DNA from 3 places in the Peribacillus sp. NPDC076916 genome. Region 2 is predicted to be linked to each of the others. Evidence: riboswitches for the same ligand, from Rfam matches in the RefSeq annotation. Region 2 holds a riboswitch; each other region holds the start of a gene.
The links. A riboswitch is a leader RNA that binds a small molecule or an ion and turns the genes downstream of it on or off. The one in region 2 is predicted to bind cyclic di-AMP.
Positions count from the first base shown of each region.

Region 1 (4,868 bases), on a different contig from region 2:
GTGCCATATAGCCGACATCCATTAACAGCGCTCGATTTGGCACTTCATGATCCAGAACCGTGACTTTACCCGCATCGGGCTTAATCAATCCGACAATCATTTTAATCAAGGTCGTCTTTCCGCATCCGGATGGACCTAGCAAGCCAAAAATCCCGTTTTTTTCAATACTCAGGCTCAATGGCTGAATGACCTTTTTATGATGAAAACCTTTGGCAATCCCTTCAATGGAAATCGCATTTTTCAATGTACACACATCCTCCCTCTTTAATTAACACAGTGTTGAGTGTATCATCATTCTAAGGCAGCATTTGTTCTAATACAATCAACACATTTGGAAAAATGTTCAGTGAAGGAGACATTACATGGCATCGATTCATGAGGATATGGTACAAAAGACGAAGATGCAGATACAACATCATTTTATTGCACTCGTTGAAACAGAGGGGTTCTCACATGTATCAGTGAAGAAAATTGCAGAGCGCGCCAACATTAATCGGGGCACATTCTATTTGCATTACACAGATAAATATGAATTGATGGAGCACTTACAGCAGGAATTGTTAAATGAACTTCAAACCCGCATTACTGCCATTTTGCCGGAAGAGGCTTTCAGGGCTCTTCATCAACAGCAGCTTTACACGCCCTTCATAGAGATTTTTCAATTCATCAGTGAACATGCCCACGCTTTGAGGGCCATTCTAGGTGATCAGGGCGATCCTTCTTTTGCCAAAAAAATAAAGCGCGTATTCGGTGAAGTACTATTGGATCGTTTGATCAGCCAGCACCCAGCAGCTAAAAATGAAGCGTTCCGCATGTATATGCACGCCTTCCTGACATCGGCGATTTTAGGGGTGATACAGGAGTGGCTGGAGAATTGTGAAGAGCAAACGGCGGAAGAAATGGCGAAAATCCATTTTCAAATCTTGAACTTCATCAGCCAATTGCGCACATTCATACAATGAACGAATCATCAAAGGCATGTTCCATCAACATGCCTTAAAATCGGATTACATCTTTTTTCTTCGCTTTCACCTCTACATTCCCAACGCAAAAAAACTCATTTTTAAATAAATGAGTTTAAAAGCAAAACAAGATATGGATTTTTCGCTCAGCGTTCCCGGATAGTACACAGGGATTTCATAATTGAATAATACCGCTAATGATGTTGGGATTTTAGTTGATTTACCTTAGGGAAAACAATTTTAAAAACGGATTCTTTTTCTTATCCGTTATCCTTAACTCATCCATGATGATTTGATCCTCATGATCGGCTATCCATTTCCTTAGTGCATCTTTATCCTGGCATTGTGTTAAATATGTCTGGCCACCCTTGCCTGTAGCATTAATAACATATCTATTGAACGTTTTCTCCATAATTGCCCGCCTTTTTAGTAAAATGTCTTGAATCTTTAAATACGAATGCAATGCTTTTTCCTTTATCATTTACAAAAGAAACATAAAAATATATATATTAGAAATTTTGATTGGCAATAGCTTGTTCGCTTGAATGTATTGAATAAAGTACCTCGAGCTGGTTATCATAATTGGATTAATCGAACCTATCATAATGTGCTAACTAATATTTGTCAATACGTTTTTTCAATGTAAATGAAACGTAAATTTTCAGTCTTGTTAAAGAAATATTTTTTTACGATTTAGGGGTTTACAACTGATAAATGATGGGAGTAGAATACGTTTATCAATTTAATGCATTTCGGCCTAAACTCAAGGGAATTGAGTACGGAGGACCCAATCAATTGGGGTTAATTCTGCCTTGCAGAAGGGATGAGATCAGCTCTTTCGCCATCCTACCCGTCAGCTAACTTCGTCGGCTAAAGCGAGGGAGGTCATAAGACCGCCTATTTCGGGAGTTTTTTTCACGCTTTTTGTGGCAAAATAACTGTTCGAAGTTTTTGCTGGTCTTTTTATTATGCCTTTAAAAAGATTCTGAAAGCAGATTGATGATTAAAGCATCATACAGTTTTACACAATTTTTTTATAGGTAGGGATGATTTATTTGAGAATGACAAAAAGTTTATTGGATCCGCCAAAAATACTTGTACTCGGCTTTGCCATCCTGATACTTATTGGGGCCTATTTATTAACCCTGCCGATTTCCACTGAAAATGGCATTGGTCTTCCTTTTCTGGATGCTTTATTCACCGCAACTTCCGCTACATGTGTAACAGGATTGGTCGTAGTGGATACGGGATCGACCTTCACCACTTTTGGTGAGTTGGTCATCTTAACACTGATTCAGATAGGCGGTTTAGGGTTCATGTCATTTGCGACATTTTTCTTTTTCCTTTTAGGCAAAAAGATTTCTTTAAAAGGCAGGTTACTCTTGCAGGAGTCATTAAATAATCTATCCATGGCAGGTGTAGTCAGGTTAGTAAAACGGCTTTTAATTTTCACGGCCATCATTGAGGGCATGGGTGCCCTTATTTTATCGATTCGCTTTTCTTTTGACATGCCAATCGGAAAGGCAATCTATTACGGGGTTTTTCATTCCATATCGAATTTCAATAATGCCGGCTTTGATTTAATGGGGGAATTCAAGAGTTTGACCCCTTATGTATCGGATCCATTCGTAACCCTTACGGTCGTCTTCCTCATCACGTTTGGCGGAATAGGTTTTATCGTGATGAATGAACTATACGAATACCGTGATACCCATCGTTTATCCATACATACGAAGGTTGTTCTGACGACTAGCTTGGCACTTACGATTGTCGGCGCAATTTTAATCTTTTTATTCGAGTTTGGTAATGCCAAGACATTGCAGCCTTTATCTTTCATGGGTAAAACGCTGTCCTCATTATTTCAATCGGTTACACCTAGGACGGCAGGATCCAATACGTTGAATATCCCTGATTTAACTCAGCCTACATTACTGCTCATCATTTTCTTGATGTTCGTCGGGGCTTCGCCCGGATCGACTGGCGGCGGAATTAAAACAACCACATTAGCAACGCTTGTCGGAACGGTTTGGTCACAGATTAAAGGAAAGGGTGATGTGGTATTATTCCGTCACCGCATTGTGAGTGAAACGATCTTTAAAGCATTATCCGTTACATTCATTGGCGTATTCATGGTTTCAATCATCTCCATATTGCTGACCATCACTGAAAGCGGAACTGATTTCTTGATGATTTTGTTTGAAGCCACTTCAGCATTCGCCACCGTGGGACTTTCAATGGGGTTGACCCCCGAATTATCACCGGTTGGCCGGATGCTCATCATTTTCACGATGTTTGCAGGCCGTGTGGGTCCTTTGACTTTGGCCTTTGCCATCGCTATGAGGCGCAAACCAGATCCGTTCCGACGTCCAAAAGGGAAAATCATGATTGGTTAAACATAAATGAAGGAGTGTAAAAGATGGGAAAACGACAATATGCCGTGATCGGTTTAGGCAGGTTCGGAACCAGTGTGGCCCATAGATTATATACGGCTGGCCAAGAGGTATTGGGTGTTGATGTCAACGAGGAAAGAGTAGAAAATGCGGAACTGAGCGTTACCCATGCGATCATGGCGGATACGACGGAAGAAGAGACTTTGAAGTCAATCGGAATCCGTAATTTCGATTGTGTCATCGTAGCCATCGGAAATGACATGCAATCGAGCATTTTAACTACCTTGCTTTTAAAAGAGCTTGGGGTCGATAAGGTCATTGCCAAAGCACTTAATAAAAATCACGGTCAGGTGCTCACTAAAGTCGGAGCTGACTGGGTCATCTATCCTGAGAGGGATATGGGGGAACGGGTCGCGAATCAGCTCCTGTCCCCTAACATGCTGAACTATATAGAGCTCTCTAAAGAATACAATATCGAGGAAATCATCCTGCCCATGAGCATGAAGGGAAAAAGCCTCAGGGAGCTTGATCTACGGGCAAAATATAATATCAGCGTCATTGCCATAGTGAGTAATGGAGAAATCATCATAGCCCCCTCACCAGATCAGGATATCCATGAAAATGATATGCTTTTAGTGGTTGGCAATAAAAAAGATCTAGCCGTCTTTGCCAATATTGAATAATCCAACAGGTTCCGGCTTTTGCTTTTTGGGCCCTGTATCTAGTTTGAATGCAGCATCACTTATACATGCCAGAAGACCCCCATATGGAGGTCTTCTCGATGAAGTTTATAACGAGCATTCCATTCCCTGGATATGTATGTATTATTTCATCGTACTGATTGCCTGGGCAAGAGTGGACTTTATCGTCACTTTATCAAAAGGAAGTTGAAGCTTAACGGCAGTCATGGCTATTTCCGGCAGAAGTCCTGAAAGGGTTGTTTCAATTCCGATCAAATGTAAGGATTCAATCAATTGCGACAGCTGGTGGGCGGATGCACCATCTATTGAATGAACGCCCGATAGGTCAATGAAAAGCCTTGTGACATTTTTTTCAACGCATTTTTGTAAGGTGTTTTCAAGCAAGGTCATGCCCCTTGTCGTGTCAATATTGCCTATCAAGGGAAGCAACGCCATGTTATCTTTAAGGGAAATGATGGGCGTGCTCAATTCATCGATCGTTGCCTGTTGGGCTTTCATGATTTTATTGGCATATCTATGATTCGCTTCAGTAAACCTCTCCATCACTTCACTGAACACCTTCACCACTATCCGGTACCAGGAATTTATTTCTTCCTGTGGATATTGGTCACCATGCAATTCCACAAACCTGTCAATATAATCAAGGTATTGATCTTGCGTTCTAAAAAACTCCCTCAATATAAAATAGATGGGTGTATTTAAATGCTGCTCATCCTTACCGATATCTTCAATCCAATCATCAAGCCTCTTAAAGAATTCCCTCTCCCCTGTATCGAAGACCTGAAAGAAACGCAAATGGAATTCATTATTTTGCT
Region 1 is NZ_JBNNIU010000008.1:137,679-142,546, reverse strand. Features, by position in the region: gene ACQKFG_RS20770 (ABC transporter ATP-binding protein) at 1-244, opposite strand, end outside; gene ACQKFG_RS20765 (TetR/AcrR family transcriptional regulator) at 363-962, shown strand; gene ACQKFG_RS20760 (hypothetical protein) at 1,183-1,374, opposite strand; cyclic di-AMP (ydaO/yuaA leader) riboswitch at 1,707-1,849, shown strand; gene ACQKFG_RS20755 (TrkH family potassium uptake protein) at 2,024-3,355, shown strand; gene ACQKFG_RS20750 (potassium channel family protein) at 3,379-4,035, shown strand; gene ACQKFG_RS20745 (STAS domain-containing protein) at 4,177-4,868, opposite strand, start outside.
Region 1: linked by a shared signal. The riboswitch ahead of ACQKFG_RS20755 (TrkH family potassium uptake protein) and the one ahead of ACQKFG_RS27060 (cation:dicarboxylate symporter family transporter) in region 2 are both predicted to bind cyclic di-AMP.

Region 2 (4,868 bases):
AACAGGCATACTCACCCCTTCCATATACATATTTTTAGCAGCTCTATTCTTTTGGATCGTCACTGATATCCCATATATAAAATTAGTCATCGTTCAAATGATTCTTTTTGGTTTGCAATTAATGGAAAAAACATTACTAGTTCCTCTATTTGTTTTAATGGATATAGGCAGCGATGCCAATCCTTTTTCATTTGGGATCATCAGTCAGTATTTTCTCAGAAGTGATTATTTCATTCACTTTTTCAGCGAAATCACCATTTTTCAATTTCTTATTATTGCTCTGCAATATTTTTATTTAAAGGAATTTTCAGACCGAAATAATTATTTGGTCCTTTTAATGATTGTTCTATTCTATCTGGCCACATGGTTTGTTAAAGCCTTTTTAGCATACATCCAAGTAGGCGTATTTGTATAAGGCGGGTGAAAAGAATGAGCGGAAAATGGAAAATAGCAGCGGTCTCGATTGCATCGATAGTCTTAATAGCCGTTAACATATACCTTCTTGAAAAAAAAGAAAGCAAAGTGGAACGAACTATTTTCGTTGAAAATTGGACAAAGGTAAAAAAGGATACAATTAGGGATACTATTGAAACAAATGGGGTAATTAAACCTGTAGAAGTGTATGATATCTATTTTGATACCAAGAAAAATGATTTTAAGAAATTCCTTGTAAAAGAAGGCGATGCGATTACGGCTGGATCTTCATTGTTTGAGTATGAGACGACCGAACTTGATGCGCTAAAAGCGGATTTAGAAGCGGAAAAAACGGCAGCTGAGGGAGAAATTGCTGGGATTGAAGAATACATAGGCAAGTTGAGGTCATATCAAGGGTCCCTGACCAGTGATTCTGGAATAGCGGCCATTGATGAATCGGTGGAAAAAAACTTGAGTAGTGATTTAACCACAAACTCGACGGATCTTATTAAAAGTAACATTGAGCAAGAAATGTACAAGCAGGAACTGGAAAGAAACAGTTTGGATGAAAAAGTGAAAATGCTTGACGCCAAATTGAGTTCAATTGAGGAGCAGTCCAATGCTATCGTGACAACGAGCGAGGCTGATGGTGTAGTTAAAAATATCAATAAAAACCTGAAAAATCCCATCATATCCATTGTTTCTACAAATATGGCAATTGAAGGGCAATTCTCCGAAGAGGAAATGAAAAAGGCTGAAGTGGGCATGACTATAAAAGCAAGTTCCTCTGATTCAAAAAAGGCATTGAAAGGAACGATAGGCCGTATCCATTCCTATCCAGCTGAAGAGCCGTCGTTAAAAAAAGATAACAGATTTCCATTTCAGGCTTTAATCGAACCGGAAGGCGAAGTAACGGAACCTTTGTTAGTGGGATCCAAAGTGGATCTTACTGTAATAACCAATGAGAAAGCCGGTGTACCCTCCGTACCTATAGAGGCGGTGAATTACCGAAAAAATCCTTATATTTACAAATTGACAAAAAAAGGATATGTAGATAAACATTACATTACAAAAGGTCTTAAAGCGGAAGGAAAGCAAGAAATAATAAAGGGACCGTCTGTAGGTGACGTCATCCTGCTGAAGCCGGATGTGGCAGTGAAGAACCACTCTAATTTTATTACTCCGATTCAATTTGAAAAAGTGAAAGTTCCGACTTATAAAAAATTCACCTCTAGGGAAAAAGTAAGATATCTGTTACTTGGCATTTTGGAAAAATAACCGTTCCTTTAACAAAAGAGGTGATGTAAAATTATTCATTAATTATATCAATATAACTTATTGATCAAAAATTGGGATAGTAATTATAGATATAATAGCGATTAATACAGAATATTCAGACATATTTAAAGATTTTTTATAAACGGATGCGATTAAATATTTACAGATTATCATTTTTAGTATAATATTTTATTATAAGTTAACTCGCTTAATCTTATTCCAAGAACGGGGGACCCATTTTTGTGGATTTTATCCGCTAGGGGTGAATTCAGAAATGAAAGGGCTTTGTGTTTCCAATTCCTAACCCGACAGCTAACCTCGTCAGCGTCTTTAAGGGAACATGTGTGAATATTCACGCCAATAAGAAATCGACACATGAAGTGTCTTTTTTTTCGGCGTAAAGACAGAGTTTTTCAAAAAAAGAAAAATTACTTTCTTTTATTAGTATCTTGTTTCCCTTACCGAGACAAAAATGTTTTTGCATCAAAGACTTTATGGAAGGTGAGGAAAGTAAATGAAGAAATTCAAACTAAGTTTAGCTAGCCAAATTTTTATTGGTTTAATTCTAGGGATTATCGTTGGTGCCATTTTTTATGGTAGTGAGACGGCCCAAAACTTTTTACAACCATTCGGAGACATTTTCCTACGAATGATTAAAATGATTGTAGTGCCAATCATCGTTTCAAGCCTTATCGTTGCAGTTGCTGGTGTAGGTGATTTGAAAGCTGTAGGTAAACTTGGAGCTAAATCAATATCATACTTTGTTGTGGTAACGATGATTGCGATTGTTGTTGGTTTAATATCAGCGAATATCATCCAGCCTGGTGCTGGTGTGAATATGGACAAGCTAGAACAAACTGATATTTCTACCTATGTTGATACAGCCGAAACTAAGCAGCATGAATCGTTCGTGGATACAATCGTTCACATTGTGCCATCCAATCCAGTTAAAGCCATGGTAGAAGGCGATATGCTAGCGATCATTTTCTTCTCCGTGTTGTTTGGACTTAGTATCGCGGCCATCGGTGAAAAGGGTAAACCAGTATTCCGTTTCTTCCAAGGTGTAGCTGAAGGAATGTTCTACCTAACTAACATGGTCATGAAATTTGCTCCTATCGGTGTATTTGCACTAATCGGTGTGACTATTTCCAAATTCGGTTTGGAATCTTTAATTCCGTTAGGAAAGTTAGCGCTTTCTGTTTACGGAACAATGATTTTCTTTGTAATAGTCATTCTTGGTCTTATTGCGAAATTTGTCGGATTCAATATCTTTACGTTGATTAAACTTCTAAAAGAAGAATTGATTCTTGCTTTCTCTACTGCAAGTTCAGAAGCGGTTCTTCCGAAAATCATGGAAAAAATGGAGAAAGCGGGATGTCCGAAACATATTGCTACATTTGTAATTCCGACTGGATACTCCTTTAACCTTGATGGTTCTACATTATACCAAGCGTTAGCAGCTATCTTCATCGCTCAAATGTACGGCATCGACTTAAGCGCATATGAGCAAATTACGCTAATGCTAGTGTTAATGATCACGTCCAAAGGGATTGCTGGTGTACCAGGTGTATCTTTCGTAGTTCTTTTAGCGACATTGGGAACTGTCGGTATTCCTATTGAAGGTCTAGCATTTATTGCTGGTATCGACCGTATTCTTGATATGGGACGTACAGTAGTAAACGTTATCGGTAATTCACTTGCAGCAATCGTCATCTCTAAATGGGAAGGTCAATTCAACCCTCCTTCCAAAAAAGAATTAGAGCAAGTTTCTTAATATAAAAATCCAGAGTGACATTTCACTCTGGATTTTTTTTTTTTTTGAAATAAAATACTCTTTCTCTTCTATATTTTGGAACCCTTTTTTATATAGTGCGAGTGTGGTTCTTCCTGTACCGCATCCGATATCAAGGATTGCATCAACCTGATATAAATATTTTTCAAAAGGAAAATTTCTCTGATTGCCATAGACCTGATCTTTTAGTTGCATCAATGGAAGCGGCATCATGCAAAGGATGAATGACAAAAGCTTTTTTAACTTTACCCAAAATCAATTCCTCCGATTCGGAATTTTTCACTAAAATATGGATTTTGTGCATCGTGTTATGTACATGATGCTGATGATGATTAATGTTGGGTGGTATATAACTTATGTGAAAACCCAAAAGTTTGATAAAATAACATTATTGATTGAGAGCTCGGAGGAGGTCAGGTTATGAAGAATGATAGCAATGATATCTTATATATGTATATGCAGGCTTCCGAACGGTTTGTCCTTTTTAATGGACTCAATTTTCGTGAATTCGTCTATTCGCTGCCATATACCTTGGATTCGATCTTATTATTGAAACATCAATTCGATGGTGGGGAATACAATTTGAATGTCCTGCTAGAGAGCGCTTCATCTCAGGATATTGCAAAGCTCGTTAAAGAAAATGTTCGGGCATATGGAGATTTCTGTTGGGTCGATTTTGAAGAGGCGGAAGGGCTGGATGAATTGGATGGAAGGGAAATAGCGGAACTTTTATATTTAGGACACGCTAAAACCCATCTGAGTCCCCCGTTTTTCCGTAAATTGAATAATCAATTTGTGTACCTTGCCCAGGATGATGGTTGGTTCAATAAAATTTATTTTCGTTCTCTTTCGACATATTATATGATGTTAGGAAGCTTGATTCCGCTAAAGCTGGAGCCATTAAAAGTAGAGAGGACATGGCTTGGAATCAGAAAGAAAAAAGAGCTGACGGCGATTCCTGCAGAAATCATTTCTTCCTTGGCTCATATTCTGGGAGAGGGGCTCGCTTTTTCCTTTCGGGATGTTAAGTATACAAGAACGAAAATTGAGATACCTGCATGGGTCGTAGGGGATTATTTAAACATGGATGAGATGCATGACGACTTTTCGGATAGAGTTATTTATGAGCCCGATGCCTTTATTATCTTCAATCGAAAAGAAAAAGTATGGGAAAGCGTTATTAAAAACACATCATCATCCTGATTATCCCAACTTCCGAGGTTAGTGGATTGGATTATTTGTCATCCTCCAATTTTTTAGGTGTAAGACTTACCATCTCATGCATAAAAGACAAGAGAGGGCGGCTCACAGGACGTGGCGGTGTTATTCTGCGTTTCTGATGATGGAGGTTTCGCTTTACCCCGCCTTAACAGGCTGTAAGGGA
Region 2 is NZ_JBNNIU010000022.1:6,121-10,988, forward strand. Features, by position in the region: gene ACQKFG_RS27050 (hypothetical protein) at 1-415, shown strand, start outside; gene ACQKFG_RS27055 (efflux RND transporter periplasmic adaptor subunit) at 430-1,692, shown strand; cyclic di-AMP (ydaO/yuaA leader) riboswitch at 1,888-2,034, shown strand; gene ACQKFG_RS27060 (cation:dicarboxylate symporter family transporter) at 2,207-3,466, shown strand; gene ACQKFG_RS27065 (hypothetical protein) at 3,905-4,687, shown strand.

Region 3 (4,868 bases), on a different contig from region 2:
CCTATTTCTTCTTTGAATAGCTTTATTCTTCTACGAAAATCCCGTTCATTTATTAACCTTTCCATAATGGCAGGTCCAATTTTCACCATATCGGCTAAGGGGATTTGGCAATTGATTACCTCCTTCATGGAATATTTAAAATGCTGGGTTTCCTGCTTAGGCAAAAACCTCACACCGAAATATTCACAATTAGCCTGAAAGTTTATCGTTTTGTACTTGAGGACACTCCCGCATACATCTGCGGAGGGGCTATCGGGATCGCAATAAAATAATATGTCGATGCACCCATCGGGAATGACGGACATTGGATTCATTAAATCCCGATTGATTTTAAATTGATAGAATAATGTAGTTGAATGGTCAGAATTTCTTTGTTTATATTCTATATAGTAATCCGATAGAATCTCAAATTCCGGCTGGAATGGAAAATAGTCGAAGGTATTGAAATTCTGAATGATGTTCAACTACCATCACGCTCCTTTTATATTGCATTGTCACCCAGTCCCTTTACCTTTGAAACTTTTGCAAGCAGTGATAATTTCGCAACATTGATACAATGACTTTCATGCTTTCACTAAGCCTGGCTTGCAATTAGGGATTTATTAAAGTAATCGTTTGCCTTGAGTACAGCCGAGAAGGTCATCCACATTTCTTCGCGTTTCCGGAGAGCCGTTCATCATTCTTCCCATGCCTGGATATTATCAACATGAGCGTTGTTTTTATAAATTTTCGACAAGTATTTCCAAAATCCTTTTGACTGAAAAAATTTAAATCATTATGCCTATTCCCTCATCTTACTGCAATCCTTTTTCTTGTATGGGTTTCATTAGCAATAATCGTTATTGTGGATTTAATGAGTTTTTAATTAATGTTTTTCTTCAACTACCGGGGGAGTTAGTTGAAGAAAAGCATCTGTAGGGACTGTCTTTTTATTTATAAGATTATAAAAAAAAGAAAACCATATTTAGGCTTCCTATCAGTTAGTAGACATAAGGAGTTCGGAAAACGACTCTTTCATCAAATGAAGGAACCAACTGCCCCGAAGCAACACCTTCAAATCCCCAGATTTGGTTTCTAACTAAATGCTATAACCAAGTTGATTGGAGTGGGTGTGCAAGACTCCTGCGGGAAAAGCGCGTCCATAAGGGAGACCCACGAAGGCGCAAAGCCGAGAGGGCTTCAGGACCGGCTGCGGAAAGGAGCTGAAATAAACGCCCCAAATTGTACAAGCCATAAAAAAAAACACCCCGTAAATGTTAGTTTGGTGTCTAACATTTACGAGGCAGTTCAAGTTTGCCTGCAGTCTGGGCTTCTATATTTCTTAGATACTGGAACTTACTTCTTCAAATGATATGGCACAGTCGTAACAACCACATTCCTTCTATAAAGTAAGTAGGCACGGATCAGTAAACTTGATTGGTTATGAAGAATATTGTGCCAGCCCTTCTTCGGAATGAATTGGGGGATGATCACCGTAACTTTATAATTGGATTCACTCGCCTTATGTTCAACCGTATCCACGAATTTTGTTAATGGCTGAATGATACTTCTGTAATAAGAATTCAGTGTAACCAGTCGGACATCCGGCTGCCACTTTTTCCATTTTTCTTCGAATTTCTTTTCATCTTCTCTTTCAAAAGCAACATAAACGGCAATGACTTGATGCGCTGAAAGAGATTTTGCATAATTTAAAGAGTTCTCGACCACATGAGTTATCCCGGCCACAGGTACGATAATGATATTTCCTTCAATTGGCAAGATCGGCTCACATGTTGTAATCCTTAGTTGGTCACCAACTGCTTCATAATGCTTTCTGATTCGATGAAAAACTAACAGGATAATAGGTATAAAAATCAAAACAGGCCAAACCTGAGTAAACTTGGTCAAGAAGAATATCATCGTGACGATAAAGCTAATAATGGCACCAATTGAATTAATGGTTAATTTCAACATCCAGCCTTTTGGCTTTTCGCGGATCCATTTAACAATCATCCCGGTCTGGGACAGAGTAAATGGAATGAATACCCCTACAGCATAAAGCGGAATGAGATTTTCTGTATGTCCTTCAAATGAGACTATTAAGATGATCGAGGCAAGTCCCAGTATGATTATTCCATTGGAATACCCTAACCGGTCCCCTCTGATCGTAAACGCCCTCGGTATGAATTTATCCTTCGCTAGATTTACCGCAAGCAGAGGGAAGGCCGAATAGCCAGTATTGGCCGCAAGTATCAAGATCAAAGCAGTCGTACCTTGAATGAAGAAATACATGAAATTCCGTCCAAAGATCTCTTCAGCAACCTGGGAGACGACCGTTACCTCTGCGCTAGGGACAATGCTTAAAGAATAGGCTAAGAATACGATTCCCGAAAATAATACAGCTAATAAGGAACCCATCGCTATTAAAGTTTTCGCCGCATTATTCGGGGCCGGATCTTTAAAGTTCGGGATTGCATTGGAAATAGCTTCGACTCCTGTCAATGCGGAGCTTCCTGACGCAAATGCCCTTAGCAGTATGAATAAACTGATGCCCGCTACCGGAGTCCCGATGGGCGTGTGCAATTCAGGTGAAACTCCCCCTGTCAAAATCTTGTAAATCCCGACACCAATCAAGATGAACAATGCTAAAACGAATAGGTACACCGGATAGGCCAAAACAGAGGCCGACTCCGTAACCCCCCGCAAGTTCAGGATTGTAAGCAGAATGACGAAAATGATGGCTATGATGACATTATATGAATGCAGGCCGGGAAAAGCGGACGTGATTGCATCCGTACCTGCAGAAACACTAACAGCCACAGTTAATATATAATCCACCAATAAGGATCCTCCAGCTATCAGCCCTGGATTGACTCCCAAATTATTTTTTGAAACCACATATGCCCCCCCGCCATGCGGATAAGCGAAAATGATCTGTCTATAGGACAAGATCAAGGCGGTTAACAGGATCAATACTCCGATTGCGATAGGGAGGGAATACCAGAATGCTGCAGCACCGACAGTGATCAGAACGATCAATATTTGCTCAGGTCCATAAGCAACCGAAGACAAAGCATCAGAAGATAATATCGCCAAAGCCTTTGTTTTGTTAAGCTTTTGTTCACCAAGTGCATTTGATTTTAAAGGTCTCCCAATCAAGAATCTCTTTATAGAAGATAACATCAAGTATTCACCACCATATTAAATTTATAATTTTATGCTACCCTGCTGTAGCAAAATACAAGAAGAAATAGAAAAATGCCTACAAGTCATAACTAAATAGACCTGTAGACATCAATTTTTTTGTCTAACAAGCTCCACCTTCCTTCTCATATAACGCTTACGAGGTTAGCTGTCGGATTCGGACCTAAGAGTAGCCCTACCTTGAAAGGATTCACCCCTTGGATTGTCGTAACAATCCCAATACCGGGTCCCCCGCACCATAAGGTTTAAGCGATTTAGAAATATGAAACTGTTGATTATCATACTCCCGTGAAATGGAAAAGTAAATGAAAATTTTGCTCGGAAATATAATTATTTTTTGTATGCGAGGTTTTATTCTTGACGTATATTACATAAGTCATGCAAACACATGGTTCGAAGGGAGGAATGGAGCGTCCAAAAAGAAAAAAAACAAGGAGTGAATGAACAAAAGATGGTCAGAAAAGGAATAAATGATTGCCACTTGGAGAGTGTGAAGGATGAAGTGAAACAGATCTGCCCCCAGCTTGAGTCGTTATACTTGCATTGATTTTCGCTTTCGATTCCACTTTAATTCCCATCCAACCGGGGGCATTATCCCACTGCTCCATCCTAATTAGTTCCTGCCTTCTTGAATTGGTCTTAAATTGCTTTTTTTAAAGACAAAGTATTTCTGGCCAATATAGTTGAGAACTGTGTAAAAAATGGCTCCTATCATCACAGCCACATTTTGTTGTATGGGTAAATGAACGGATCCTTCCATTGATTCGGCAATAGCTTGGCCTAAAGAATATGCGGCGGAATAACAGATCAGGATGACGCAAAAGAAACGTGCAACTCCCCTTCGCCATTCTATATCACTTTTAAAGGTAAAAGTCCTGTTCAAAAGAAAACTCGTTACAGCTCCCGTACCATTACCGATAAAGGTGGAGACCCAGTAAGATAATTCAAGAACATTCATGAGAAAAAGCATGAGGGAAAGTCCAAGCGCTGTATTGACTATCCCAACCAATAAAAAGCGGATAAAGGAGTTAGTGTGTTTTAGATAGTTTTTCAATACTGTTCCGTTCATTGTCTAGTTGCTCCCGTTTTTTTAAATCGAGCGGATTAAATAGGTCCAGATCAACTATATATTTAGGCCGGCGTTTGGATTCATTATAGATTTTACCGATATATTCCCCAATCAAGCCGACTGCAATCAGCTGTAAGCCACCGATCAACCATATGGAGGTGATTAATGAAGTCCATCCAGTCTCGGTCTGCCCATAAAACTTTAACCATAAAAAGTAAGACCCAAAGAGTAAGCTAATGAAAAACGAAAGACATCCTAGCCATAAAACAAGCCGAATCGGTGTAACTGAAAAGGAAGTAATGCCATCAAGCGCAAAAGCAACCATCTTCTTAAATGGATATTTCGTTTCCCCAGCCAATCTTTCTTTTCGATCATAATAAACAGAGTCCGTCTTAAACCCAATGAGCGGTACGATTCCCCGTAAAAAAAGATTCGTTTCATCAAAACGTTCCAACTCCGCGATCGCCCTTTTACTCATTAGCCGGAAATCCGCATGATTATAGACAAGGTTAACCCCCATCTTGTTCATCATTTTATAAAAACCAGTTGCAGATGTTCGTTTAAAAAATGAATCAAGGTCCCTTTTCTGGCGGACACCGTATACAATTTCACACCC
Region 3 is NZ_JBNNIU010000001.1:828,863-833,730, forward strand. Features, by position in the region: gene ACQKFG_RS04135 (helix-turn-helix domain-containing protein) at 1-464, opposite strand, end outside; gene ACQKFG_RS04140 (APC family permease) at 1,336-3,162, opposite strand; cyclic di-AMP (ydaO/yuaA leader) riboswitch at 3,301-3,445, opposite strand; gene ACQKFG_RS04145 (hypothetical protein) at 3,639-3,791, opposite strand; gene ACQKFG_RS04150 (GtrA family protein) at 3,797-4,252, opposite strand; gene ACQKFG_RS04155 (glycosyltransferase family 2 protein) at 4,212-4,868, opposite strand, start outside.
Region 3: linked by a shared signal. The riboswitch ahead of ACQKFG_RS04140 (APC family permease) and the one ahead of ACQKFG_RS27060 (cation:dicarboxylate symporter family transporter) in region 2 are both predicted to bind cyclic di-AMP.